DNA from 4 places in the Peribacillus sp. P4_D6 genome. Region 1 is predicted to be linked to each of the others. Evidence: riboswitches for the same ligand, from Rfam matches in the RefSeq annotation. Region 1 holds a riboswitch; each other region holds the start of a gene.

Region 1 (4,402 bases):
CCAAGAATACGGCAAGTGAAAAAGACCATCCCAATTTAGTTGCGGCCTTGAAGACAAAGTAAGCAATGAAGGGTCCGCAAACGGCCATGGAGAATGCATTGGCCCCTAATGTCGTCAATCCTCCGTGTGCCAGTAAAACAGCTTGAAATAACAGAACGATGGAGCCGACCACACTCATGGCCAATGGTCCGAATAGTATGGAACCTAAACCAACTCCGGTAGGGTGCGAAGAACTTCCCGTAACGGAAGGAATCTTTAGGGCCGATAATATAAATACAAATGCGCCCGATAGGCCAAGTATCATTTTTGTTTCTGGGTTTTCCCTTACTTTGGACCTAATGGACCGGTAACCCAAGATTAAAAATGGAAGCGTCACGGCCCACCAGAATATAGCCCATTCTATGGGTAAAAAGCCCTCCATGATATGCATGGCCAATKCCCGTTTCGGGACAAAAAGCAGTAAAATGACAAAATAAATAATTTTCCAATTGGTTCTTTTCATTCTTTCTCCTTTCAACACTTTTTATTGTTCTGATCAATCTTGAGAAGAAAAGCGGCGCGCCCAAACTAAAAAGCACTTCTCTCAAAGGAAAGAAGTGCGTAATGAACAGGAATTTTGCAGCATGAACCAACCATGGGCCATTTTGCCTGATCCGCACGCCCATCCTCGTAGGCTGAAACAGTTTCACGCTTCATGGCAGGTCTCCTGGCTTTGGTTCATCATCCCATTACATCCTTCCCATCTCATTTGACAGTGGATTAAAGTTAACGTAATGGAACTTCCCTTTACAGTGGCGGGACCGCTCCGGATTTTCACCGGCTTCCCTTTTAAGCTGAATTCCGAGAAATTCAACACCATGAAACTTATGTAATTATTTAGAAAATTCTCGTATAGTGTACCATAAAGAAATAATTCCAGCTACACTATCTTTTTTTGGAGGCCGAAATTTGTTGCGAGGAAAGGATTGTAACTGGTTTTACACGTTTAAACTTTTCTAAACAGTCGGAATAAACTATTGAATTTTGACAAAGTTGTTATATGATAGATTAAGTTAGTTGGAAATGTATAATAAAACCAAATATTTCATTTTAAAAGTGCCCTTGTGTGAATAAGCAAGGGATAATAGGGAAATCGGTGAAAATCCGATGCAGCCCCCGCTACTGTAAACGCTGATGAAATTGTCGATAGCCACTGGCATGATGCCGGGAAGGGACAAAGTAAAATGAAGCGTAAGCCAGGAAACCTGCTTTTAAAATTGCATGATACTTTTCGGAGGGAAAGGTAGAAGGACTATGACGATTTTGGGAGGATTTGGCATGCTTGCCTTTGGCTCCTCATTCATATAGTTTTTTTAAAACCTTGACTCTTATGTTAAGGTTTTTTATTTTGCCTTTTCCCTGAACTCAGGAGGAAGAAGATGACTACTTGGAACTTGACGGGTACAAATACGCATCTGTTGATTTGTAATGGGAGCAGCTGCATGAAAAAGGGCGGGGAAGAAGTAACCCAAGCGATTCGCGATGAAATTGCTTCAAAAGGACTGGATCTGAAAATCCATACAACGAGGACACGCTGTAACGGAAGATGTAAGGATGCCTGCGTTGTGATTGCCTATCCCCAAGGAAACTGGTATCGAGTGGAAACGCCTGATTTCGGTCGGCAGATCGTCAGTAATATCGATGATGGTGAGTTTGTTCCACAGATGATCTAYCAGTACAATGACGGGGAAATGACCCCTAATCCAGATTTTCCTGCTCATACGRGTATTTCAAAGAACAAAGCGTAAAAGGAGATGTCTTAATGAGTACAAACGGTAAATTATTCGTCGTGGGCTTTGGGCCCGGGAATTTTGAACACATTACCAAACGTGCCGTCGAAGCCCTTCAAGAAAGTGACTACATCATTGGTTATAAAACTTATGTTGAACTCATTCAGGGACTGCTAACAGATCAAACGATCATAAGTACGGGGATGACTGAAGAGGTATCACGTGCACAGGAAGCAGTGAAACAAGCGGAGCTGGGAAAGAAAGTGGCGGTGATTTCCAGTGGGGATGCCGGAGTTTACGGGATGGCAGGGTTGGTTTATGAAGTATTGATTGAAAAAGGCTGGAAAGAAGAAACTGGAGTGGRCATTGAAGTCATTCCTGGCATTTCTGCAATCAACTCATGTGCGTCTTTACTTGGGGCGCCCGTCATGCACGATTCGTGTACGATCAGCCTCAGTGATCATTTAACTCCTTGGGAACTGATCGCTAAAAGGGTTGAAGCAGCTGCAATGGCAGACTTTGTCATTGCACTTTATAATCCGCGCAGCGGCAGGCGGACCCGGCAAATTGTTGAAACACAGAAGATTCTCCTTCGCTACCGCTCGCCGGATACACCTGTCGGGTTGGTGAAAAGTGCTTATCGCGATAGGCAGGATATTGTCATAACCAATTTGCAGGATATGTTGAATCACGATATTGGAATGTTGACAACCGTCATTATCGGTAATTCATCCACCTTTTTATATGATGACAAAATCATCACACCAAGAGGCTATCAGAGAAAATATACGCTGAATTCGGAAAAGCAAACATTGAAGCCGCATCAGCGACTGCAAAAAGAAGCGGAACCGTGGGCATTAGATCAAGAAGCCTTAACCGAGTCCGCTGGAGGAGTTGGATTACTTACAAAAGCACCAGAAAAGAAGCCAGCTTCCTATGAAATGGCAATGGAGGCCCTGTCAAGAGTCAAGGGTCAAGTCGTTAAGCAGTCCATTCAGCCGATTGTTCAGCAAAAAATGGAGTCGGTATTTGAACTTGCCGTTAGTCCAGGTGTGGCGAATAAACAATTCACTCCCAAACAAATGATGACACTTGCGGAAGTTGTCGGGGAAAAGGGAACGATGGAGTATACGCCAAATCATAAAATCGTCTTAAAGATCCCGACAATGGATCCGGAAGTCATTACAGGGAAATTGCAATCAGCAAACTTTCTTTTGTCGCCAATTGGGGATGTACTGACATTAAAAGCCTGTGATTTCTGTGATGGTGAAAAAGCGGAATCCATTCCTTATGCGGACGAAATACACCGGGTGCTTGGCGGAATGAGCATGCCCAAGGAACTGAACATAGGTTTTAATGGGTGTGGGATGGCTTGTTATAGTGCTGTGATGGATGATATCGGGATTGTCTTCCGAAAAGGGAAGTTCGACTTATTTCTTGGAGCTAAACCGGTTGGAAGAACAGCCCATCCGGGTCAGCCGGTAGCGGAAGGCATTGAACCGGAACAGCTTGTAGAACTGATCACGGACATTGTCGGCGAGTATAAGCAAAATGCCCATCCAAATGAGCGGCTTTTTAAATACTTCAAACGTTCGAAAAAGATACAGAATTTTTCTTATCAGGACATCGCTCCCAAAATAAACATAGAGCCTGCGCCTTGTGAAGACTAATCAAGAGGGGGAAAGTAAATGAAAGCAGTTTTGTTCGTAGGACACGGAAGCCGGTTGGCTTCGGGAAATGAAGAAGTCCGTCATTTTATTGAAAATATGATTCCGGCATTGGACGGGCGTTTCCTAGTGGAAACGTGCTTCTTGGAATTTGCGGCACCGAATATATCCAAAGGAATCGATAATTGTGTAAAACGAGGGGCTACTGAAGTTATCGTCATACCGATCATTTTGTTGCATGCAGGACATTCGAAACTACATATCCCAGCTGAAATAGAGGATGGGAAAACCAAGTATCCAGAAGTGAAATTCACATACGGCCAAACGATCGGGGTCCACCATGATGTATTGACGATCCTGACAGACCGTCTTGAGGAAGCGGGATTCGATACGACCTCTGAACATTCTGAGACAGCGATATTGCTAATTGGCCGAGGTGGCAGTGATGCTGATGCCAATAGTGATATATATAAAATTTCACGATTATTATGGGAAAAATTAAGCGTTAAATGGGTTGAAACAGCCTTCATGGGTGTAACGGACCCTCACGTGGATGAAGGTATTGAACGATGCATCCGATTAGGGGCAAAAAAAATTGTGATGTTGCCATATTTCCTCTTCACTGGGGTGTTGATGGAAAGAATGGAGGATATGCTGAAAGGCTATCAAGAGCAATATCATGATCGAGAATTCATATTGGCAAAGTATTTTGGATATCATCCAACCTTACAGAACATTCTGCAAGAACGAGTAATTGAAGCCAGTGAAGGCAAATCAAGCGGGGCGCGTGATTTGGAAAACTATCGTAAACATGTCGAGGAACATGGACATGCTCACCATCATCACCATCACGACCACGACCATGATCATGATCACCATCACGACCACGACCATGATCATCACCATGATCATGATGGGCAAGCGGTGGGGACATCAAAATGATTTTGTTCTTGGCGGGTACAAGTG
Region 2 (8,406 bases), on a different contig from region 1:
GAATGTACAAAAAAAGGCTGCCCAAGTTTTAATGAGCAACCCTTTTCCTGAATTATTTGCTGAATACGTCGGTTAAGACCGGAACGATTTGTTTTTTACGCGATACAACGCCTTCCAAGACGGCGATGTTATTGTTTAATGAAACGTCATATGCCTTTTCAACCGCATATGCCGCTTTACCAAGGGCCAAGGCAACGGAATCATTAGTCAGGATATCCGTAACGACGAATAGGAACAAGTCCAATTCCTTCACTGCGATGACCGCTTCAATCGCTGCTTCCAATTCTGCTTGCTTAGCAAGGACTTCGTTCGGATCAACGGCATTGACCTGTGCTATTTCCACTTTAGCCATTCCCATGGAGAATTCCTTGGCATCAAGAGTGATGAGCTGGGCAATCGTTTTGTCGCTTAAGTCAGCTCCCGCTTTCAACATTTCCAAGCCATATTTTTCAGCGTCGACTCCAGCAATGGCAGCGAGTTCCATTGCTGCTGCAACGTCCTGCTCCGTGCAAGTCGGCGATTTGAACAATAAAGAATCGGAAATGATGGCAGACAGCATAAGACCTGCGATTGCTTTAGGGACTTCAATGCCGTTTTCTTTATAAATTTTATTTAAGATGGTTGCCGTACAGCCAACTGGTTCCGCACGGTAATATAATGGATCGCTTGTTTCAAAGTTAGCGATACGGTGATGGTCGATAACTTCCAACACACGGACTTGGTCAATATCTTCAGCGCTTTGCTGACGTTCGTTATGATCGACCAGGATTACGCCATCAGCTTCCCCTGCAACTTTTTCCACAAGACGGGGAGCATCGAATTTGAATTGGTCCAATGCATATTGAGTTTCACCATTCACTTCACCCAGACGAACTGGTTCAGCGTTGATACCTAGCTGTTTTTTAAGATCTGCATAAGCGATTGCTGAACAGATTGTGTCTGTATCCGGGTTTTTATGTCCAAAAACTAATACTTTTTCCAAGATTTTATCCCCTTTTTCATAAATATTTTTCCGCGAATCCCCTCAGTGCAATAACGGAGAGCCACCTTTACTAGACACTTTATTTTAACACAAAATCCCGTAAAATCAGCGCTTGATTTATCCATTCCCCCATAAAATCTTTCATTCCCCCACCCTCTTCCATCACTTTGTCAATAGATAAGGATTGGTTTTTTTCAAATATATTAGTTGAATTATCATCGTATATGGCTTACGATAATATAAGCAGAAATACTAGATATTGATTACATAAACAATTCCAATAACTATATATAGAATTTTTATAATCCAAGGTGCCAGTGATGGCTGAAAAGGGAATCCGGTGTAAACCCGGAACTGTCCTCGCAACTGTAAATGTGACGAAATGAGAAAACCACTGTATAGCTCTCTATACGGGAAGGACTCAAAGTAGGATGATCATGAGTCAGGAGACCTGCCTTGAATTTTTCACGTTTCTTATTCTTCGGGGATTGAGATGATGAAACGATAGTATAACGGCTATTTTTTCATGCCTCTTTTATTCTATCGTTTGATCCGCTCAATTCTTTGGGCGGTTTTTTTATTTTAGCGGAAGTTAACAAGGAGGATTATTAATGACTCAAACATATAACTCTACCATAAGTGAAAATGACACAGAAGCGAAATCCATCCAGCTTGAGATGTTATCGAAGGAATTCGAAGGCCGTCTCGATATGGAAAAGTTCAAAAAGCGTTTTACAAAATGGCTTGATCGCAAAAGTGACTCAACCGAAGAACAGGCTTCAAAAAAACTGATTCAGCTCGCTCTTGAAGGCGTGGATATCGATGCCCCGGATTGGACTTTCGTTGCTGCAGCAGAACTGTTGAATACAATGTATAGGGATGCACAGGCCAATCGAGGTTATGAAGGCAAGAGTTATGGCCCATTCTATGAGCTGATCACAGAACTCTCCCAGCTATCGGAAGGTCAGCGTTATCCCATTTATAAACCAGAACTGCTATCTTCATATACAAAAGCGGAAATTGAGGAATTGGGATCGGTGATCGACCCGGAAAAAGATAAATTATTCTCTTACATAGGCATCTACTTATTGAATGACCGTTATCTGGCCCGCCCAAAAAAGGACAAGGTCTTCGAACTGCCGCAAGAACGTTTCATGATCATCGCGATGGAAATCATGCGAATGGAAAAAACGGAGCACCGCCTGCAACTGATAAAAGAAGCATACTGGGCCATGTCCAACCTTTATATGACCGTTGCGACTCCTACACTCTCCAATGCAGGTAAAACACATGGACAGTTAAGCTCCTGCTTTATCGACGCAATTGAAGATTCCATCGACGGAATTTACCTATCAAACTACGATGCGGCAAAAGTATCTAAATTCGGCGGCGGTGTTGGTCTTTACGTCGGTAAGGTTCGCTCGCTTGGTTCCGATATCCGCGGTTTCTCTGGAAACAGTTCCGGCACGACGCCCTGGATTCGACTATTCAACCAGACAGCTGTAAGTGTCGATCAATTGGGGCAACGTAAAGGCGCCATCGCGATTTACTTGGATGCCTGGCATAAAGATATCATGAGCTTCCTCGATTTGAAGACTCAAAACGGGGATGACCGATTAAAAGCACATGATATTTTTACAGGTGTATGCATACCGGATTTATTCATGGAGGCTGTACGCGACAGAAAAGAATGGTATCTTTTCGATCCGCATACCGTTAAGCAAACCCTTGGATTTTCACTTGAAGATCTTTATGACGAAAAGAAAGGCGAAGGAAGCTTCAGGAATCATTATGCACTTGCTGTCGAGGCCGCAGAAAATGGCACGCTTCCAAACTATAGCTTTGAAAAAATCAATGCGATGGACATCATGAAAAGCATCATGATTTCTCAATTAGAAGAAGGCGTACCGTATATGTTCTACCGCGATGAAGTGAATCGGAAGAATCCGAATAAACATAAAGGTATGATTTATTGTTCTAACCTTTGCACGGAGATTGCCCAAAACCTAAGCCCTTCGACGATCACGGATGAATATGAAACAGAAGATGGAGATGTTGTTGTGGTTCGTAAAAGCGGCGATTTCGTTGTCTGCAACCTTTCATCCATTAACTTGCCCCGAGCGGTGGGCAGCGATGTTCTGGAAAGATTGATTCCCATTCAGATCCGTATGCTGGACAATGTCATTGATGTGAATAATCTTCCTGTCAAACAAGCATCCATCTCGAACAAACGGTACCGGGCAATTGGTTTAGGAACGTTTGGATGGCATCATTTACTTGCCACACAGAATATTTATTGGGAATCCGATGAGGCTGTTCGCTATGCAGATGCTTTATACGAAAAGATCGCTTACTTAACTATCAAGGCATCCAACGAACTGGCCAAGGAAAAAGGATCTTACCCATACTTTGAAGGTTCTGATTGGCATACAGGGGACTATTTCGAACTGCGTGACTATACAGATCAAAAATGGCTGGATTTAAAAGCAGACGTGCAGGAGCACGGAACCCGTAATGGCTATTTAATGGCGATTGCCCCCAATTCATCGACAGCCAAAATCGGTAATTCCACGGATGGAATCGATCCTTTGTATGAAATTGAATTTTACGAAGAAAAGAAAAACTTCAAATTCAAGGTGACCGCACCAGGCTTGACGCCAAATACGTATGAATATTATAAAAAGACGCGATTCAATTTGGATCAACTGGAAAGCATCAGGCAAAATGCAGCCCGCCAACGCCATATTGACCAAGCAATCAGCTTTAATCTGTATGTACACAATACAATCAAAGCGAAGGTCCTTTTGGACATCCATTTAACGGCATGGGAAAGCGGGTTGAAATCAACGTATTATGTTCGTTCGACGTCTTCCGAATATGACAATGCCTGCGAAAGCTGTTCAAGTTAACGTCAATCATGACCCAGTAATCTATTCTTAAAGGAGTTTTCACGAATGACCAATCATATAAAAAAAATTCGGATGCTCGAACCGACGCATCCAACAAAGGCAACCGGTGTTTTCAAAGGAGAAGCTTCAGGCTTCCTCCTTTGGAACGATATACAGTATGAAAAATTCTATGATACCTATACACAGCTCATCAATAACTTTTGGAAGCCTTCGAGCGTGAACATGATTCAGGATAAAAAGCAGTGGGGCGAATTGGATGAAGATATCCAGGACGCTTTTCTCGAAATCCTTACGATGATTGCTGGAATGGACAGTCTTCAAACGCCCACTTTAGTAGAGATCCTCCGGTACATAAAAGATCCGGCGGCAAAAGCTATCTTGGCCAACATGGCCCAGCAGGAATCGATCCATAATGAGTCTTATTCCTATATCCTTGCTTCCTTGATTCCGGTAGGCAAGCAAAAACAGCTTTTCGACCGCATCAAAGAACATCCTGAAGTGATTAAGCGTAACCAACCGATCGTTGATGCTTATCAAACGTTCGTGGACGATCCCAGCCCTCAGCATTTATTCGAGGCACTGATCCATTCAACGAACCTTGAAGGGATTTATTTCTATTTGGCTTTCGCCTTTTATTATAATCTAGGACGCCAAAATCTAATGACCGGTTCAGCTACGATGATATCCTATATTCATCGCGATGAAATGGTCCATTTCGATTTCATTGGCATGCTCGTTCAAATCTTGATGTATGAATATCCTGAGTTAAATAATGAAGAAAACACGAAGTTCATCTATACAACGATTGAAAAAGCAGTCGAACTCGAAAAGGAATGGTCTGAATATATGCTCGAAGATATCCAAACGAAAGCCGATCTCGATTTGGAAGAATTCAATGAGTACATCGAATATATCGCCAACAAACGGTTACGTATGCTAGGCCTTGAAAATTTGTATAAAGAGTATGGCGAGAACCCGATGCCATGGATCAAAACGTTCGATGATGAATCCATCGGCCTTACCAAAACCGATTTCTTCGAACAGAAGTCAAGGACATACAGTCAAGTAAATGCCAGCAATGGGTTCGATGAGCTGTAAAATCGCCATTGTCTATCATTCTGCCGGCGGCAATACAAAAGCGCTTGCCGAAGCCCTCGCTGCCCTTTTACCTGAGGCTTTCTTATATCGAATGAATGAATTCGATTTACGTACATTGCCGGATTACGATGCCTTGATCGTCGGCACCTATACATGGGGCAATGGGGAGCTTCCCGCTAAATCAGCAGCCTTTTATAAAGAACTGGAACAGTTGCCTATCGCTCGCCTGAAAACGGGAGTCTTCGGCACTGGCGAAACCAATTATAATCATTTTTGTGGGGCGGTCGATCATTTCCGGGATATGTTATTTGCGAAGAGCCAGTTATTGGTGACATTGAAGATAGAACAGATGTATCAAGAATCAGACCTGCACAGACTTCAAAAGTTCGCTTCGCTATTCCAGAACTGACTGAAAGGGGATTGCGTTTTCGCATATCCCCTTTCAGTGTTTTTTTTAAAACTTGGCTCCCTCAATCATAGCAACGGTAAGCATGAAGTATAATGGAGAAAAAAGGAGATGATATCCAATGACTGAGAATATAACCCAGTTCCTTCCTATCCTTTTCATGCTAGTGCTTGTCGCATTCGTTATATTCATCGTGTTTTTCCTGTCAGGGCATTTTAATCGTACTAAACGGATCGAAGAAAAATTGGACAAAGCATTAAAGGAAATCGCCGAAAAAAAGGAAAAATAAAAAGACTCCAAAATCGGAGTCTTTTTTTTATATGCGTTCAATTATTTTTGAACGTTAGCAGCTTGTGGTCCACGAGCGCCTTGCTCGATTTCGAAAGAAACTTCTTGGCCTTCTTCAAGCGTTTTGAAGCCTTCACCTTGGATAGCTGAGAAATGTACGAATACATCGTCTTGGCCTTCAACTTCGATGAAACCGAAACCTTTTTCTGCGTTAAACCATTTTACTTTACCTTGTACCATGATAGTTCCTCCTGTGTTTGGAAAAATCCATTTTATTACTATTTTTGGTTCTGGATAATGTTTCAAGAGGAATCCTATTACAGTAAATCCTTCTATCAAACTTTTCCGAACAAAAATAATTACTCATATTATATCATGGAAAATCCTAAAAAAACAAGATTATCGCCGTAAATCAACCGACAAATTATCCTAAAATTCTACATATTCCTCTTCTTGCTTTGTCGGAAGCCTTCGTCCAATAAGTAGCGCTCCGCCTCAACCGGACTTTCGAAACATTCCTCAAGATTCGACCCTGAATAAACATTCCAAAGCAGGTCTTCCTTTTGAAGTGTAAGCTCTTGCTTTTCAGGGCCAATCCATGCCCCTTCCAACCTAGCGAACTCGTTTTCCTCTTCTTCAATTTCAGCCGGAGGTTCAGATAGGTAATCCACGCTTCTTTGGATCAATTCTTTTAATTCGGCTTCATTATAGTCACGTATATTGATAAACCCTTTACGGTCAGTGTCTTTTTTTCTCATATGCCCTGCGTAAACGAACCCATTTCCATTGGGATGCAAGTGCTGAACGACGATCTTTTTCTCCTGGACGCTATCTGGATAATGGAAGTTCACACGTCCCAATGAAACGTCTTTTCGCTGTAATTCCGGAAAAGTTTCAATGATGCTCAATTTTTCTTCAAATGTTAACAAATTTCTTCCTCATTTCATTAGTTCATATTGTTTGTCGATTATAACACAGACTGATTAGAAACAATAATCCCCCTCTTCCATTATAATGTAATGAAAAGGAGTGATAGGATTTGATCATGAGAATTCGGGACCTGGAATCAGACTATGGCCAGCAGCTATTTAAACTGCAGAAAGAAGCCTATAAGGTGGAAGCGGAAATGATCGGTTTTGCCGATATACCTCCTCTATTGGAAACATATGAACAATTCATACATTGCCATGAAACGTTTTTATGCTATTTAAAGGGTGATGCCTTAGCTGGTGCCATATCTTATACAAAAGAGAATGGCCAATTGCTGATTTGCCGAATGGTCGTCCATCCTGATTATTTTCGGCAGGGTATTGCGGACGCATTGTTACATGCTCTCCAATTACACGTCGACTGGGAAAAGATATCCGTTTCGACCGGTAAAATGAACCTTCCCGCACGAAATCTTTACGAAAAAAACGGATTCACCCATAAAGAGGACGTAGAAGCCGCACCTCGCTTATTCATAAGCATATACGAAAAACAGCATTCATTTTATGTATGTCACGATAAAAAGCATAATGAATGAAATGACAATGATTACGGCAACCCATAGCCAGGCCAATGTCATATTCCCGGAGTCCATGGCGATATAAATCGCGGTCGGTATGGTTTGTGTCTGTCCGGGAATGTTTCCGGCAAACATGAGTGTGGCCCCGAATTCCCCCAACGCACGCGCTGAACTTAGGATGGCACCTGTGACGATCGATTTGACCGCCAATGGGAGGGTTACAAACAGGAATAACCTCCACTCCCCGGCCCCGTCAACCCTTGCTGCATTTTCAATTTCTTCATCTATACCTTCAAAGCCCGTTTTAGCGGATTGGTACATTAGCGGAAAAGCTACCACGGTAGATGCAATGACCGCAGCCCACCACGTGAACATCAAGGGCTGGTCAAAAACCCTTTCAATGAATTGTCCCGGCAGTCCATTCTTGCCAAAAATCACGATCAATAAAAAACCAACGACGGACGGCGGCAAAACAAGCGGCAATAAAAACGCTGTTTCCAACAGGACTCTTCCCCTGAATTGCTTTTTAGCCATCATTCGCGCAAGGAAAATTCCTAAAATGAAAACAAGGATACCCGCCAGTCCCGCTACTTGTATCGATAGCCTGACTGGTGACCAAAAATCCCCTGTCATGATACTTCTCTCACTCCACTATTAAATATCGGCATATGCAGGTCCTTATTCGGTTTCATTACCCAAACCGTTTCTTTTTCATTAAAGGCAGATTTCATTTCATTTTCTCCCTTTCCTTTTAAAATAACATTTAAGTTTATTTTTCTTGACATCTTGCTGACACAAAGAAACGTTAAAGTAAGAGTATCACAAATATAAAAATAATTTCATTCCAATAAACTTGAAAACTTTGAAGGAGTCGATTTTAATGGTAACAATTTATACTACTCCAAGCAGTTTAGCCTGTCGTAAAGCAAAAGCTTGGCTTAAGAAGAACGAAATTTCCTTTAATGAACGTAACCTATATTCCCAGCCTCTTTCTATAGAAGAAATAAAAGAGATTTTACGTAAAACGGAAGGCGGGACAGATGAAATCATCTCAACCCGTTCCAAAAAATTCAAAAGCCTGAATATCGATATAAATAATACACCGCTTAATGATCTTTGCAAGCTTATTCAAGATAACCCGGATTTACTTCGCCGGCCGATCATTTTCGACCATAAGAACTTGCATGCAGGATATAATGAAGAGGAAATGGGACGC
Region 3 (8,406 bases), on a different contig from region 1:
CGTATCGAACGGATTATTATACCGGCATTTTAATTTATAGCATTAATATCGGTGCTTATTATTTCTTATGGAATGCGATATATGGAGAAAAAAGCTCCATCGAAGGACTTTCAAGCATGCAGATGACAACCTATGTTGCGGTTGCATGGATGGCGCGCGCTTTTTATTTCAATAATATTGACCGCGAAATCGCCACTGAGATTAAAGACGGCAAGGTTGCCATTGAGATGATCCGGCCTTATAACTATTTAGGCATGAAAACGATGCAAGGACTTGGGGAAGGGATATTCCGTTTTTTCTTCTTCTCGATTCCAGGAATGCTGCTGGTAGCTTTCATTTTTCCTATTGAATTGCCGCGCGATCCGGCTGTATGGGGGATCTTCGGCATTTCCTTGCTGTTCAGTTTCATCATCAATACACAAATTAATTTATTGACGGGAATCACTACCTTTTTCTTATATAATAATGCCGGATTAATCCGCGCTAAAAGGGTTATCATTGATTTATTTTCCGGTCTGCTGCTGCCCATCAGTTTCTATCCTATATGGGCGCAGGAAGTGATGAAATATTTACCCTTTCAAGGGATCAGCTATGTACCAAGCATGATTTTTACGAACGGTTACAGTTCAGGCGAAATTGGCATGGCGCTTTTACAGCAGTTAATTTGGTGCATCATTCTCATAATACCGATTCAGCTTTTATGGATAGTCGCAAAAAAACAGCTGATTATTCAAGGAGGTTGACGGGATGTTTTATGTATCGATGTTTTTTCAATATGTGAGTCAATATATGAAGACAAGACTGCAATATAGAGCCGATTTCTTCATGGAAATCCTATCAGATCTGCTGAATCAGGTCGTGAATCTGGTATTTATCTTGGTCGTTTTCGGACATACGCAATTTTTAAGCGGCTGGAGCCGTGAAGAAATCATATTCATTTATGGATTCTTCCTTATCCCTTTCGCCCTTTTTTCGGCCTTTTTCAACATCTGGGATTTTAATGACCGCTATATCGTCAAAGGTGAAATGGACCGGATATTAACAAGACCGATACATAGCCTGTTTCAAGTCATTTTAGAAAGAATCGAGCTTGAAGCGTTATTTGGAGTTGTGACCGGTTTGATCATCATATTCTATTCGGCGATTTCATTGGATCTTCAGCTTGCGTGGTATGACCCGATTCTTTTCATCGTTTTTGCAATAGGCGGGGCACTTGCCTATGCAGCCATATTCGTTGCGATAGCAAGCATTGGGTTCTGGTCGGATGCGAAAACATCCATCATGCCAATGATGTACAATATCGGGAACTACGGGCGCTATCCTGTTGATATTTATAATAAGGTCATCCGTTTTGTCCTTACATGGGTGCTGCCATTCGCGTTTGTCGGTGTCTATCCGGCATCTTATTTCCTAAGAAAAGAAGAATGGTATGCATATGCATTTGCCACACCTGTAATTGGGGTTGCCTTTTTCGTGATATCCATTTTCATATGGAATCAGGGAGTGAAGAGGTACCGCGGGGCAGGGAACTGAAAGAACCCCTTCAACAGATTCATGTTGAAGGGGTTTTTGTTTAGTTCCGTTTTTTCTTTCTTTCAATATATCTTGCTTGGGCTTGAACATATTGCTGTTTTTCCTCTTCCGTTTCCGGAATGACCTGAGGTACGTTTGTCGGCTTACCGTCTTCATCAATGGCAAGCATCGTTAAAAAAGCGCGTGCCGTAAGCTGTTTTTCACCTGTTAATAGGTTCTCTCGCTCCACTTTCACGAATACCTCCATTGATGTGCGATGAGTACAGGTGACATAAGCTTCAAGGTTGATCGCGTCCCCTGTTTTGATGGGGGCCAAAAAATCAAAAGAGTCGCTTGAAGCAGTCACAACGGGTTTTCGACAATGTCGCATAGCGGAAATGCAAGCTATTTTATCCACATAGGCCATTACTTTTCCGCCAAAGATGGTATTATGATGATTTGTATCCGGTGGAAAAACAAGGTCGGTTAAAAAAGTCCGTGACTGCTGTGTTGGATGGGCAGCGTTCTTTTCAATCATTTGCCTGCTGGTTTACTAAAAGGTTTTTACGGACGACTTTTGCTGCTTCGACCATGTTTTTCAGGGAAGCGACGGTTTCCGGGATACCCCTTGTTTTCAGGCCGCAGTCGGGATTGATCCAAAACTGGTCTTTATCCAATACCTTGATGCCCCGTTCAATCATATCGACCATTTCTTCCACTGCCGGCACACGCGGGCTGTGAATATCATACACCCCCAGGCCAATGCCTTTTTCATATGTTTTTTCCTCGAATGCGGAAGCGAGCTCCCCATGACTGCGGGATGTTTCGATGGAAATTACATCGGCATCGAGGGAGGAGATGACATCCATGAAACTGTTGAAGTCGCAATAGCACATATGCGTGTGAATTTGGGTTGTATCCTCCACGCTAGATGTGGATATCAAGAATGAATTCAATGCCCAGTTCAAATACTCGTCGCGATCGCTTTTTTTCAATGGCAGACCTTCTCTAAGTGCAGGCTCATCAACCTGAATCATTTTAATTCCAGCAGATTCCAAGGCAATGACTTCTTTTTCTAAAGCGAGCGCCAGCTGAAAGCAAACATTCTCCCTGGAAATATCATCACGGACGAAAGACCAGTTCAAAATCGTAACAGGACCTGTCAGCATTCCCTTCACCGTCTTCTTCGTCAGTGATTGTGCGTATACACTTTCCTTGACTGTCATCGGTTCGATGAAATGGATGTCGCCGTAGATGACTGGCGGTTTCACGCAGCGGGATCCATAGGATTGTACCCAACCCTTTTCTAAAAAGACGAATCCGCCTAATTTATGACCGAAGTATTCAACCATATCCGTCCGTTCGAATTCCCCATGAACGAGAACATCCAAACCGATTTCTTCTTGGATTTCGATCCACCTGCCGATTTCTTCGTTAACGAATGTTTCATATTGCTTGGCTGTCCATTCTCCTCTATTGAATTTCCCGCGTGCTTGTTTAACTTCAAATGTCTGCGGAAAGCTGCCGATCGTAGTCGAAGGGAGAAAAGGTAATTTGAAAAATTCCTGTTGTTTTTGGTAACGGTCTTTAAATGGAAGCTGACGGCCGGCAGTCCTGTTTTTAACCTTTTCGACATTGGATTGTACAGACCCGTGGTTTCGGACATTTGAATTGGCTAACGTTTGAATCGTAAATTTATTGACATCCACTTTTTCGGCGATTGCTTCAATGCCTTGATTATTCCCTTTGACCAAAAGTGTGATTTCCTCAAGTTTCTCATCAGCGAAAGCAAGGGCCTCTTTCACTTCTTTTGAAAGGGCGGTTTCATTACGAACGGTCACCGGGACATGAAGCAGGGAGCAAGAGGGCTGTAGCCAGATTTGGTCCTCAGCTACCTGTTTCTTAAGTGTCTCGATCAATTCGATTTTTTTGGATAAATCGGATAGCCAAATGTTTTTTCCGTCAATCACACCCGCTGCAAGCACTTTGTCCTTCGGGAAACCAAATGCCTCAAGGTTACTTAAATTCCTTCCTTTATCATGTACAAAATCAAGACCGATTCCTTGGACTTTTAATTCGATGACTTCTTGATAGTGTTCCACGGCATCAAAGTATGTTTGTAGCATGATGTTCAGGTTTGGTGCTGCTTCATTCAGTTTTTCATAGAGGTAAGTAACAGTTTGCATATCATCTTTGGAAATGGATGAAACAAGGGAAGGTTCGTCCATTTGAACCCACTTCACGCCTTCTTGCTCCAACTCCCGCAGGATTTGCGTGTATAGGGGAAGCAGACTCAGGATGATGCCAGGGATTTCCTGTTTATTAAAGCCTTTTGAAAGGGAGAGGAAAGTATAAGGTCCGATCAAAACGGGCTTCGATTCGATCCCTAGCTTTTCCTTGGCTTCCCGATATGCTGTAAGTGGTTTATTTTCTGTTAAAGTAAGCTGTGCCAGTTTTAATTCAGGGACAATATAGTGATAGTTTGTATTGAACCATTTCGTCATTTCTGAAGCGACTTCATCATTGTTTCCCCGGGCCATTGAATAATAAACGGAAAGGGGGACACTTCCGCCTTCATAAGCTGAATAACGTTCAGGAACAAGACCGAACATGACGGACATATCGAGCATTTGATCATAGAAAGTGAAGTCGTTGACAGGGATGATATCAATGCCCCGTTGCTGCTGTTTTTGTAAGTTGCCTATACGGATTGCCTTTAGTTGTGCCGTAAATTCCGCTTCATCGATTTTACCTGACCAGTATGCTTCCAATGTACGTTTCCATTCACGATCTTCCCCGATTCGAGGGTAACCCAAACTGCTGCTCTTCAAAATTCCCATCCTCCTACATTCAATTGATCAAACAATAAAAAAAGCATTCCTAACCGTCAAAAAAGAAAGTTAGAAATGCTTAAAATAAAGAGGCATGCAAAATGCCCCTTACAATTATAAGGTCCCTAACACCTCCCTATCTCCCGTAGGTTAAAACAGTGTTGTCGAAATAGGCAGGTCTCCTGACTTGGGGAATATCATTAGCGGCTGGCCTTCCCGATCCGTTGATCAGTGGCATATTGATTGACGCTAACATTCCCATTACAGTGGCGGGACCGTGCCGGAATTACACCGGACTTCCCTTTTAATCCTAATGAAAATTAGGAACCTATTTCCACATATGAAATTTTGCAAAACCTGCCTTGTTAACTGTTTGCAGGTCAAAGATTTATAAAATAAAAACTATTATAAAAATTTAGACAATCTTAACATATCCGACCAAAAGGGTCAACATGGAAAAAGGATTAGGGAAAGTTTCCGTTTAATGCGTTTGTCGGTGATAAGGCTGATTCCTAAAAAGAATATATTGTTTGGACAGGGAGTATGTATAGAGGAAGTGGCGTTTTGAAATGGGGCGTGGGGGATGACTTTCTACATCTTGATTGCAGGGATCATTTTTTGCATGGTGATGAGCATTCGTACGTTATTTCTTGTTGAGTCGGGAGGAAAGAAATTTTCTCTTGAGGATATGCTGTGGCTTGGCAATTTATATGCGACGATATTAGTTGGATTTGCACTGATATATTTATTATACGAGCTTCAGAATCATTCGGTGATTCTTGATATGGGCAATCGGTTGGATGGGACTTTCTATGAACAATTGAAGACTTCTTTTTATTTTAGTGCGATGACGATGTTTTCTGTAGGATATGGAGATATAGCCCCGATTGGCATGGGTAGGATGATAGCTACCATTCAGGCCTTCATTGGGTATACACTGCCTGCAGCGTTCGTGATTCGTACGGTGATCGATCTGGAGCAGAAAGATAGGAAGGATAAATGAAAGTTGTGTTTCTTTCGATTATTGGGTACTCTTACCATAATGAAAGAAATGGAGGGTTCAATATGACTGTTAAAATTGGCGAAAAAGCACCTGATTTCAAACTCCCTGCAAACAATGGTGAAATGGTTTCCCTATCGGATTTTAAGGGGAAAAACATTGTATTATATTTTTACCCAAAAGACATGACGCCAGGTTGCACGACGGAGGCCTGTGATTTCCGGGACCATAATGAGCAATTCGAGGAATTGAACGCGGTCATCCTTGGTATCAGCCCAGATCCAGCGGCACGTCATGAAAAATTCATCGAAAAACATGGATTGCCTTTTCTGCTGCTGGCTGACGAAAATCATGAAGCGGCTGAATCATTTGATGTTTGGCAATTGAAAAAGAACTTCGGCAAGGAGTATATGGGCATTGAACGTTCAACTTTCCTGATTGATAAGGCTGGAAATGTAGTCAAAGAATGGCGTAAAGTAAAGGTTAAAGGCCACGTCGAAGAAGCGCTTGAAACTCTTCGCGAACTCGAAAAATAAGGGATAGGCAGATGAAGGATGAGAGGATAACGAAGCTTGCAGCCAGGCTGGTTCATCATTCGATACAATTACAGCCTAAAGAGAGAATCCTCATACGGGGGCATATCAACACGAAACCATTATTGAAAGAGTTGATTGATGAAATATACAGAGTGGGTGCTTATCCATATGTGGAACTCGAGGACGATGAGATAAGCCGCCACCTGTTACTAGGGAATGTGAAGGAGCAGCTTGACACAGCTTCACAATGGGCCTTGAAGAAATATACGGATATCGATGCGGTCATCATCATCACTGGGGAAGAAAACAATGCGGAAATGACTGATGTTCCCATCGAGAGGCACCGTCTTCAAGGGGAGGCCATGAATTCCCCTACACTTTTTTATGTAAACAACCGACGTTGGGTCTTACTTAATTATCCCACCAAGGCATCAGCGCAAAAAGCCGGCATGACCTTCTATAGGTACGAAGACTTTCTTTTGAACGTATGCACAATGGATTACGGGAAAATGGAGGCGGCTTTGAAGCCGTTAAAACATTTGATGCAACGTACTGACAAAGTCAGGATCGTTTCACCAAGGACAGATTTGACCTTTTCCATCAAAGGCATGCCGGCCGTCATATGTGCCGGAAAAAAGAATTTACCGGATGGGGAAGTATTTACGGCACCCATAAAAGATAGTCTCAATGGAAGGATATCCTTCAACACACCCACAACCTATGAAGGAATTACCTTTAGTGACATAGAATTGAACTTGAAAAAGGGGAAAATCATTAAAGCGACTTCCAATCGTGATCTTGAAATGAACCAAATTCTGAATATTGATGAAGGGTCCCGGTTTATAGGGGAGTTCGCTATTGGAATCAATCCATACATATTGGAACCTATGGACGATATTTTGTTCGATGAGAAAATAAGCGGGAGTCTGCACTTGGCTCTTGGGCTTGCCTATGATGAAGCGGATAATGGAAACCGGTCATCGATACATTGGGATATGGTCTTGATCCAGCGTCCGGAATATGGGGGCGGTGACATCTATTTCGACGACGTCCTGATCAGAAGGGATGGCTTTTTTATTTTGCCGGAATTACATGCATTAAACCCAAATTCTTTAAAATAAAGCCTTTTTTAATAAGGATGAGGCTTTTGTCCAACTCAAAAAGGGGACACCCGAATATGCTTTATTAAGGGAATACCTCCTCAGAGAAAGTTGCACGGGACACATAGAGCCCGTGTTTTTTTATGTTAATAAAAGGGGGAGATAAACATGTTAATACTTTCGACTGTCATTCCGAATGAAGGTATCCAAATGAAAATGATGAAAGCTTTTCCTGATTTGAACTTCATTTATCAAAAAGGATGGAAAGATGGGCCGCTTCGTGAAGCGGAAATCTTAATTACATATGGTGAAGATTTAACTGAAGAAATCATTGAGAAAGCAGCGAACTTGAAATGGATCATGGTCATGAGTGCAGGGATGGAACTGATGCCATTTAAAGCCATCGAGGAACGAGGCATTATGGTGACCAACGCAAGAGGCATACATAAAATCCCGATGGCTGAGTATACGATAGGGATGCTTTTGCAATATGAAAAGAAATTGAAGCTGCTTATGAAGAATGAAAAGGAAGAATTGTGGGATAGAAAGATCGAAGTAGGGGAATTGAATGGCAAGACCATGCTCGTATTGGGTGTGGGTGCAATAGGAGGGAAAGTGGCTCGTCTTGGGAAAGCCTTTGGGATGAAGACGATAGGAGTGAACCGGAGCGGGAAACCGGTGGAATCCATCGATCACCTTTATGACCTGGATCATTTATTGGTAGCCATACCGGGAGCCGATTATATTGTATCCGTCCTGCCAAGTACGGATGAAACAAAGGGCCTTCTGAAAAAAGAACACTTCAAAGCCATGAAAGAATCTGCAGTACTCGTGAATATTGGCCGGGGCGACCTGATTAAAGATGAAGTGCTGATCGAAGCCTTGGATTCCGGGGAATTGTCTCATGCCATCTTGGATGTATTTGATCCGGAACCTTTAGGAAAAGGGCATCCGTTTTGGAGGATGAAGAATGTTACAGTCACACCGCATCTTTCAAGTAAAAGCGGAGAATATTTACCAAGGACCTTTGCCATATTCGAAAAAAATATGCGTGAATACCTGAAAGCTGGAAAAGACTTCACCAACGTAATCGACTTATCTAGGGGATACTAAGTTCAATGCAAAAATGGGAAAGAATCAAGTCTTCATGAATAAACTAAAAAAGAATGGTTAAGCCATTGAATTATTGACAAATTCAACGTATAAAAGGTACACTATTTATAAACATTATAATTTAAGAATGCATACTTAATGAGAAAAAGAGGTGGATGACGGTGTCTGAAGTTCAGTTAAAAGAAGCGTTGGATTCCTTAAAAGATACCGGTGTAAGAATAACTCCTCAACGCCATGCGATACTTGAGTATTTGATAAGCTGCATGTCCCACCCTACCGCTGATGATATATATAAAGCGCTGGAAGGCAAGTTT
Region 4 (8,406 bases), on a different contig from region 1:
CAACCGATCCAATGCCATGGTGCATTATCGCCCTGGCATAAATTATATGAGATAATAGAGGAACCAGTTTAAAAGCGAAAGGATGTTAATATGAGTAAAACAGTCGTACTGGCCGAGAAACCTTCGGTCGGCAGAGATATAGCGAAAGTGTTGAATTGCGGGAAAAAGGGGAATGGCTTTTTTGAAGGCGATCAGTATATCGTCACTTGGGCACTGGGTCATTTGGTTACCCATGCAGATCCGGAATCTTATGATGAAAAATATAAAACGTGGCGCCTTGAGGACCTGCCCATGTTGCCGCCTGCTTTGAAATTGGTCGTGATCAAGCAATCAGGCAAACAGTTTCAATCGGTTAAAACACAATTGAATCGCAATGATGTCAAGGATGTCATCATTGCAACGGATGCAGGCCGTGAAGGGGAACTTGTTGCACGCTGGATTCTCGAAAAAGCGAATGTGAAGAAGCCGGTCAAGCGGCTTTGGATTTCCTCTGTAACGGATAAAGCGATCAAAGATGGATTTAAAAATCTGAGAGATGGCAAGGAGTATGAAAACCTATTTGCCTCTGCTGTAGCAAGGGCGGAAGCAGACTGGATCGTTGGGATGAACGCGACGCGTGCCCTAACGACCAAGCATAATGCCCAATTATCCTGCGGGAGGGTTCAAACGCCGACACTTGCGATGATTGCAAAAAAAGAAGAGGAAATAAAACAGTTCCAGCCTAAGAAATATTATGGCGTTTCGGCAATTGCGGAACCCAATTTGCGCCTCGTCTGGCAAGATGCCCAATCAAAAGATATCCGCACTTTTGATAAAAACAAGGCAGAAAAGGTTCTTGCAGCCGTTAAGGGGAAAAGTGCAGAAGTGGTTGAAGTGAACAAGGCACATAAGAAAAGTTTTTCCCCTTCTTTATATGATTTAACAGAACTTCAACGGGACGCCAATAAGAAATTCGGCTATTCGGCGAAGGAGACGTTATCGATCATGCAGCGCTTATATGAAAGCCATAAGGTCTTGACTTATCCAAGGACGGATTCACGCTTTTTATCAACGGATTTGGTTGATACGCTAAAAGAAAGATTACAGGCTGTAAGCATTAAACCATATGCCCAGTATGCATCGAGGATCCTGCGCAGCCCGATTAAAACAAATAAATCGTTCGTGGACGATAGCAAGGTTTCTGATCACCATGCAATCATCCCCACTGAGCAAACGCCGCTGCCGGGAAAACTGAGCGACAAAGAATCGAAAATCTATGATTTGGTCGTTAAAAGGTTCCTTGCTGTATTGATGCCGCCTTTTGAATATGAACAAACGACCATCACCGCAAAAATGGGGCAGGAGATGTTCATGGCAAAAGGGAAGGTCATCCTGAAGTCAGGTTGGAAGGAAGTTTATGATCACCAATTCGATGAGGAAGAAGCTAAAGATGGCCTTGCGGAGCAACTGCTTCCGAACGTTCAAAAAGGTGACAGTTTAACCATTTCGACTGTGAAACAAACAGAGGGTGAAACGAAACCGCCGGAACCATTCAATGAGGGGTCGCTTCTTTCGGCAATGGAGAATCCCGCTCGTTTCATGGCAGGGGAAAGCAAAGAGCTCATCAAGACTCTTGGTGAAACTGGCGGGATTGGAACTGTTGCAACACGTGCGGATGTCATTGAAAAACTGTTCAATAGCTTCCTGATCGAGAAGAGAGGAAAGGGCCTTCATGTCACCTCGAAAGGAAAACAACTTCTTCAATTGGCACCTGAAGACTTGCGTTCTCCAGCTTTGACAGCTCAATGGGAGCAAAAGTTAACTGCGATAGCAAAAGGAAAGCTGCCACAACAGGCTTTCATCGGCGATATGCGCTCCTACGCCAAAAATATCGTCCATGAAATCAAAAATAGTGACCAAAAATTCAAGCATGATAACGTGTCAGGAACGAAATGTCCTGATTGCGGCAAGCTGATGCTGGAAGTGAATAGTAAAAAGGGAAAAATGCTTGTCTGTCAAGATCGTGATTGCGGCCACAAAAAAAGTGTTTCACGTGTAACAAATGCCAGATGCCCGCAATGTCATAAAAAGATGGAAATGCGCGGTCAAGGAGAAGCACAGACATTCACCTGTAAATGCGGTTTTCACGAAAAACTATCTTCTTACAATAAACGTAGAGGTCAAAATAAAAATCAAAAAGTATCCAAAAATGAAGTATCCAATTATATGAAAAAGCAAAATAAAGAAGAGCCGATCAATACTGCATTGGCAGATGCCTTGGCGAAACTGAAATTCGATAAATAAAAGAAAAAGGATGGAGCAATCGCTCCATCCTTTTTCGGTATATTCCTGCTTCGACTAAATTTCATTCAGTACGGTGCCATGTAATTCATATTCAAGTGTTTTGTCAGTGTGTGTGTGTTTATCCGAATCTACTCGTATGAGCGTACTGAATGGCTTTTGATCACCCGGACTGAAAATTGCTTCATCATTCTCTGGATTCCATAGGCTGTAAATACTCATGATCGTATCTTCCTCCTTTGGATGAGAAGACTAGTAATTCCCATGCTTGATTATCATCCAACTCTTCAATTGACTCTAACGCTGATCACCGGGACTAAACACCGCTGCGTCATTCTCTTTGTTCCATTGGCTTCTGATTGTACTCATCATGCACTATCATCTCCTTTGGTGAGAATGTCTTACAGTATTTGTATACCCGGATGGGACAGGTTAAAACATTTTGCTACTACAAAGAGTGGCTCAAAACTTTTGAACTGGTGGTCACCAGTTCAAAATGGGAAAATCGTACTAGGTTCATACAAGAATATTCGAATAAAATACAAATATAAATTGGTTAATAAAAAACCTCAGTTTGTATCAGTTTCTAATTACGATTCTTACTTAACTGGAATTAATTTGGAAGTTGACTGGTTACATAAAGGCGGGAAGGCATCCTTCAGTAAAAAGAACAGTACAAAAGGTACTGCTAACATAACTGTTGATGGGGTTTATGTGCTAGGTGTTATAATTGCAGTACACCCTATTGGATTTAAATGGAATGGTTCGTGGAAACGCTCTTTAACAATAAAGAAATAGAAGTGATTAATTTTCAATAAAATGAATTTAGGGGTTTATCAGTCTGTATCACTGATAAACCCCTTTTACTATAGTCCAACAAGAATTTTCGAAAATATCCTTTTCACTTCACACATATTCGCCTTATGTTCGCTGTCGGACACCTTCAGCAACTTTTGCACGTAGAAAAATATCTAAGGCTTCATGCAGTGTGTATTCAATCGTGAAACTTTCCGTAGTCTTACTGGTCAATTTCCGTTCCTTTAACGCTGTTCCACGCTGTTTAATAACGTGTTTTTTCATGAAAAAAAGCACCTCCAAACATAGAAAAATAATAGTGATATGGAATATCACTGTTTCCTACGTACAGAAATGCTTTTATCCTACATACAATCTCCGGATTTTACGGTCATACCAACAGAAAAAAACCCTGCTACAACACGGAGAAACCGCATTATAACAGGGCTTATAAACTTTAGCGTCCCAGATAGGAATCGAACCTACGACCTACAGCTTAGGAGGCTGTCGCTCTATCCTGCTGAGCTACTGGGACATATATTAAAGTCGACGACTTATTTATTATATTTCTTATAGGCAAACTTTTCAAGCTAATAGCACATACTTATGAAAAAAAATCCTCATAAATGTTTAGCGTGTCGCTAAGCTTTCGTTTTTCCTCTTTTTTCATTAAATGGAATACTTTATTGTCCACTGGTTTTCTGGTACTATTATACTATAAAAAAATCAGGAGAATGATAGTGAAAAAATATAGAGTTTTAAGGATGGCGGCATTGCTGGGGGTTTTGATTTTACCTGGATGCACACAAGGGATTTTAGAGGGGATAGGCACAAAGACGGCTGCACCGATTGCGGAAGATGACATTGAAGTGGCCGAAGCGGCTGAGAATGGGACCGGGCAGGATTCGGAGGGGCAAATCGATACGGGAGGCTGGTTAAAGGCCGAGTCCCCGGTCCAGCTTCCGATATTGATGTATCACAGTATTTCTGAAGGGAATGGCCTTCGGGTTCCAAGGGAGGAATTCCGATCACAGATGGCTTGGCTTCGGGAGAATGGTTACTATACATTATCCCCTGAAGAAGCATTCCTCGTTTTAACCGAGAATCGGATGCCAAGTGAGAAGTGCGTCTGGATTACTTTTGATGATGGCTATACAGATAACTACACGGAGGCATTCCCGATATTAAAAGAACATGATATGAAAGCAACTGTCTTCATGATCGGGAAGTCCATTGATAAAGGTCATCACCTGACTGAAAATCAAATGTTGGAGATGAGCAGGGATGGGATTTCAATTGAAAGCCATACCATCAGCCATTTGGAGCTGAACCGCATGACGGCAGAGCAGCAAGAAGCGGAAATGGTTCAGTCGAAGGTGCTGTTCGACCATATCCTCGACCAGAACACGACAGTGCTTTCCTATCCGGTTGGCCGGTATAACGAAGAGAGTCTCAGGCTGTCAGAAGAAGCTGGATACAAGATGGCAGTCACTACCGAACCTGGGGGAGCTTCAAGCGACCAAGGGATGCATGCTCTGCATCGAGTTCGGATTTCACCAGGGTTATCGCTCAATGGGTTTGCGTCGCTGATTGAAAATGCTTCAAAGCATTGAAGGTGGAAGGGGCATTTTGCACTTGTTCAGAAAAATCATATAATAATCGATTCTTACATGGTGTATAATGAAGGCAGTGAAAATTATATACATATGAACGATTTGGTGTCTTAATGACTTAAAAGGGAAGTTGGTGAAATGCCAACGCGGTCCCGCCACTGTATATGGGAGCTTACGGCTGTGTACCACTGTATGAGATATGGGAAGGTGCCGTTGACGATGACCATGAGCCAGGAGACCTGCCAGAATTCGTACACCTGTAACCTACGCGGATGGGAAGGTGTGTGGCAGACCCTAAGAAAGAGTCCGTATTGATATTGTTGCCATGCAAGCATCTTCCGTTTAACGGGAGATGCTTTTTGTTTTTGGGGGTATCTTCCAGTGTTGGTTTTCTCTGTTAGGTATGAAGAAATTAAATAAAAAGATTGTGGGGAATGAAAATGAAGAAGATTTTTGGTCTGATACTGTTAATGTTGCTTACTGCAGGCATGATGGTAGGCTGCGGTGGTGCTGCTGATGAAGGAAAAGAAAAAGAGCAAACGAACCATGCTCAACACGAGGCTTTCCCGATTACGATTAAAGATGCAAGTGGGGAAAAGGTAACGATAGAAAAAGAACCGAAGAAAATCGTTTCGTTGATACCAAGTAATACGGAAGTGGTCTTTGCACTTGGTTTGGGTAAAAAGGTCGTTGGTGTTTCCGACAATGATAATTACCCGGAAGAGACGAAAGAAATTGAAAAAGTTGGCGGAATGGAAATGAACACGGAGCTGATTGTCTCCATGAAGCCTGACCTTGTTCTTGCGCATGCATCAAGTGCCCATAATTCAAATGAGGGTTTACAGCAGCTTAAGGATGCTGGAATAGATGTGCTCGTAGTCAATGATGCACAAAGCTTTGACCAAGTCTATGAATCTATTGAAATGATTGGAAAGGCAACGGGAGAACATGATAAGGCAAACGAAATCGTTGCGGATATGAAAACGAAGCTCAAGGATATCCAGGAAAAAGCCAAATCCGTAAAGAAAGAGGATAGGAAGACCGTTTTAGTGGAAGTTTCGCCTTCACCGGAAATATACACACCTGGAAAAAATACGTTCATGAATGAGATGCTTACTATTATTTCAGCGGATAATGCGGCTGCTGAATTGGACGGTTGGGCAAAAATTGATGAAGAGTCGATGATTGCTGCAAATCCTGATGTCATCATTACAACGTATGGTTATTATACGAAAGATGCAGTAAGTGAAGTGAAGGCCCGAAAAGGATGGCAAGACGTAAATGCTGTTAAGAATGGCCAAGTCTTTGATGTCCATTCTGACTTGGTGACCCGTTCCGGTCCACGCTTAATAGAAGGAGTAGAGGAACTTGCCAAAGCAGTCTATCCGAACCAATTTGACAACTAAATGGGCGTTTGCTTATTTGATTGCGTTGTTCATTTTGTTATTCGCAATGACGGTAGGCATTTCCTTTGGTTCGGTGCCAGTTCCGATTCCCGTACTTATACAAATAATCGGCAAGGAGATTTTCCACTTGCCGATTTCTGCCGATCCGGATGTGATGCTTACGAATATCGTGATGAACATCCGCTTGCCGCGGGTGCTGCTCGCTGGTTTGGTTGGGGCATCACTTGCGATCGCGGGTGCGGCTTTTCAAGGACTGCTCCGGAATCCGCTCGCTGATCCTTACACATTAGGTATTTCATCAGGAGCATCGGTCGGAGCCGTATTGACGATATTTTTGAATATATCACTGCCATTCATCGGTTTATATACTCTTCCGGCATTGAGCATCTTATGTTCAGTGCTCACGATGCTCTGCGTACTGACTTTTGCAAAAAGAATGGATCGGTCGATGAAAGTGGAAACGATCATTTTAACGGGAATCATTTTCAGCTCGTTTTTAAGTGCCTTCATTTCATTGATGATTGCGCTGACGGGTGATGAATTAAGACAAATCATCGGCTGGCTGATGGGAAGCGTCTCAATGCGCGGCTGGAATTATATCGTAATCATTTTGCCGTTTTTTATCATTGGCTCGTTGACCTTGATCATGAATACAAAAGAATTGAATGCGATGACTTTCGGGGAAGACCGGGCAAAACACTTAGGTGTGAACGTCAAGCGGCGGAAAATGTGGATCTTGATAGCCGGTTCGACATTGACAGGGGCAGCCGTTGCCGTTTCAGGGGCGATTGGTTTTGTAGGATTGGTCATTCCTCATTTTGTCCGAAAGATTTGGGGACCTGACCATAAACATTTGCTTCCGTTGTCATTGTTGATAGGAGGCGGATTCTTGATATTGGCCGATTTTGTAGCACGAACGATCATTGCCCCATCGGAACTGCCGATCGGGGTGATCACCTCACTTATCGGGGCACCTGCATTTGCGCTGATTTTATTAAAGAGACGGAGAGAAGGGTAAAAACGGATGCTTGAAGTAAAAGGGTTAACAGGTGGATATCACAACAAAGCTGTTTTGGACTCTGTCTCTTTTGATGTACATAAAGGGGAATTATTCGGGATTCTTGGTCCTAATGGCAGCGGGAAAACGACGCTTTTAAGTATGCTTAGCGGGGTGCTCGATTATAAAGGCGGAAGCGTACGGATAAGCGGCAGGGATTTGAAGGATTATTCGTCAAAACAACTTGCACAGGTCATTGCCGTGCTCCCTCAACATTCCTCATTAGCTTTCTCCTATACAGTAAAAGAGACGGTCTCGCTTGGGCGATATGCCCATCAATCAGGTTGGTTCCATAGTTGGTCCGCAGAAGATGAATCGATTGTCCAGCGGGTGATGGAACAAACGGGAGTAGCTGATTTTCAGGATCTTCATTTTGATCGATTATCAGGAGGGGAAAGGCAGAGGGTCCTGCTGGCACAGGCCCTTGCCCAAGAGCCGGAAATCCTTTTTTTGGATGAACCTACGAACCATTTGGATCTTTCCTATCAAAAAGATCTTCTTGATCTAATGAGGAAAATGGCAAAAGAGCAGAAGTTGACCGTTATTTCAATTTTTCATGATTTGAATTTGGCTGGATTATATTGTGATCGGCTTATGCTGCTTGAGAAAGGGCAGATTCAGGTTGTTGATGTGCCGAATGAAGTGCTTCAACAGGAACGGATTCAGGGTGTATATCATACGACGATCGAAAAACATCCGCATCCCGCCCTTCCGAAACCGCAAATGTTCATCGTTCCGGAAAAGCATGGCCAGGATACCATCCCGTTGGAAATTGATGAATCTTATTTGACAGTCGGATTTGAGATGATTCAATTGAAGTCTCCGATCCCGCTTAGAACGATGTCTTCTGGAGTGACTGGTTCTGGGACGGGCTGGCATAAGTATTTTGTGAATAGGCACGTCCATCATGGTTATGATTGCGAGGATCATCATGTTGAAATGGCCGACTATTTAACAGCTCATGGTTTTGAGCCTCAGGAAACGGTAGGGATGATGACAGCTGTCTTTCTCGATACGGTCGCAAGCAAGCTATTAAGAGCTGAAGATTTCTCGGTTTTTATCATTGTGACGGCCGGTGTAGGGAATGCTATCGACGCTTCATTAGCTGACCGGCATTCTTGGAGTTCCGCTCCAGGAACGATAAATACATGGATATTCGTAAATGGGCATTTGGCAGAAGAGGCATATATCCACAGTATAGTGACTGCGACCGAGGCAAAAGTAAAAGCGCTTCATGATTTGCATGTCATGGATA

Evidence for each region. Region 1 has a riboswitch for cobalamin ahead of AC1DVB_RS23245 ((2Fe-2S) ferredoxin domain-containing protein). Riboswitches for the same ligand answer to the same signal wherever they lie in the genome.
Region 2: another riboswitch for cobalamin. It lies ahead of AC1DVB_RS11045 (ribonucleoside-diphosphate reductase subunit alpha); the one in region 1 lies ahead of AC1DVB_RS23245 ((2Fe-2S) ferredoxin domain-containing protein).
Region 3: another riboswitch for cobalamin. It lies ahead of metE (5-methyltetrahydropteroyltriglutamate--homocysteine S-methyltransferase); the one in region 1 lies ahead of AC1DVB_RS23245 ((2Fe-2S) ferredoxin domain-containing protein).
Region 4: another riboswitch for cobalamin. It lies ahead of AC1DVB_RS01470 (ABC transporter substrate-binding protein); the one in region 1 lies ahead of AC1DVB_RS23245 ((2Fe-2S) ferredoxin domain-containing protein).

The regions. Positions count from the first base shown of each region.
Region 1 covers NZ_JBFUIQ010000143.1:4,380-8,781, forward strand. Annotated here, with positions in the region: gene AC1DVB_RS23235 (energy-coupling factor ABC transporter permease) at 1-502, opposite strand, end outside; gene AC1DVB_RS23240 (hypothetical protein) at 568-696, opposite strand; cobalamin riboswitch at 680-875, opposite strand; cobalamin riboswitch at 1,077-1,266, shown strand; gene AC1DVB_RS23245 ((2Fe-2S) ferredoxin domain-containing protein) at 1,419-1,787, shown strand; gene cobJ (precorrin-3B C(17)-methyltransferase) at 1,802-3,439, shown strand; gene AC1DVB_RS23255 (sirohydrochlorin chelatase) at 3,458-4,378, shown strand; partial or broken gene AC1DVB_RS23260 (precorrin-6A reductase) at 4,375-4,402, shown strand, end outside.
Region 2 covers NZ_JBFUIQ010000026.1:42,441-50,846, forward strand. Annotated here, with positions in the region: gene AC1DVB_RS11040 (manganese-dependent inorganic pyrophosphatase) at 53-982, opposite strand; cobalamin riboswitch at 1,275-1,455, shown strand; gene AC1DVB_RS11045 (ribonucleoside-diphosphate reductase subunit alpha) at 1,594-3,891, shown strand; gene AC1DVB_RS11050 (ribonucleotide-diphosphate reductase subunit beta) at 3,937-4,989, shown strand; gene AC1DVB_RS11055 (flavodoxin domain-containing protein) at 4,961-5,398, shown strand; gene AC1DVB_RS11060 (hypothetical protein) at 5,517-5,684, shown strand; gene AC1DVB_RS11065 (cold-shock protein) at 5,726-5,923, opposite strand; gene AC1DVB_RS11070 (hypothetical protein) at 6,121-6,612, opposite strand; gene AC1DVB_RS11075 (GNAT family N-acetyltransferase) at 6,729-7,208, shown strand; gene modB (molybdate ABC transporter permease subunit) at 7,170-7,823, opposite strand; gene spx (transcriptional regulator Spx) at 8,071-8,406, shown strand, end outside.
Region 3 covers NZ_JBFUIQ010000017.1:2,180-10,585, reverse strand. Annotated here, with positions in the region: gene AC1DVB_RS08225 (ABC transporter permease) at 1-743, shown strand, start outside; gene AC1DVB_RS08220 (ABC transporter permease) at 748-1,533, shown strand; gene AC1DVB_RS08215 (acyl-CoA thioesterase) at 1,574-2,050, opposite strand; gene metE (5-methyltetrahydropteroyltriglutamate--homocysteine S-methyltransferase) at 2,043-4,352, opposite strand; cobalamin riboswitch at 4,499-4,690, opposite strand; gene AC1DVB_RS08205 (potassium channel family protein) at 4,927-5,346, shown strand; gene bcp (thioredoxin-dependent thiol peroxidase) at 5,409-5,879, shown strand; gene AC1DVB_RS08195 (aminopeptidase) at 5,891-7,000, shown strand; gene AC1DVB_RS08190 (D-2-hydroxyacid dehydrogenase) at 7,148-8,092, shown strand; gene perR (peroxide-responsive transcriptional repressor PerR) at 8,248-8,406, shown strand, end outside.
Region 4 covers NZ_JBFUIQ010000001.1:309,993-318,398, reverse strand. Annotated here, with positions in the region: gene AC1DVB_RS01500 (DNA topoisomerase III) at 91-2,283, shown strand; gene AC1DVB_RS01495 (hypothetical protein) at 2,338-2,502, opposite strand; gene AC1DVB_RS01490 (hypothetical protein) at 2,545-3,078, shown strand; gene AC1DVB_RS01485 (hypothetical protein) at 3,202-3,360, opposite strand; tRNA gene AC1DVB_RS01480 (tRNA-Arg) at 3,537-3,610, opposite strand; gene AC1DVB_RS01475 (polysaccharide deacetylase family protein) at 3,840-4,688, shown strand; cobalamin riboswitch at 4,775-4,949, shown strand; gene AC1DVB_RS01470 (ABC transporter substrate-binding protein) at 5,129-6,094, shown strand; gene AC1DVB_RS01465 (FecCD family ABC transporter permease) at 6,057-7,112, shown strand; gene AC1DVB_RS01460 (heme ABC transporter ATP-binding protein) at 7,119-8,406, shown strand, end outside.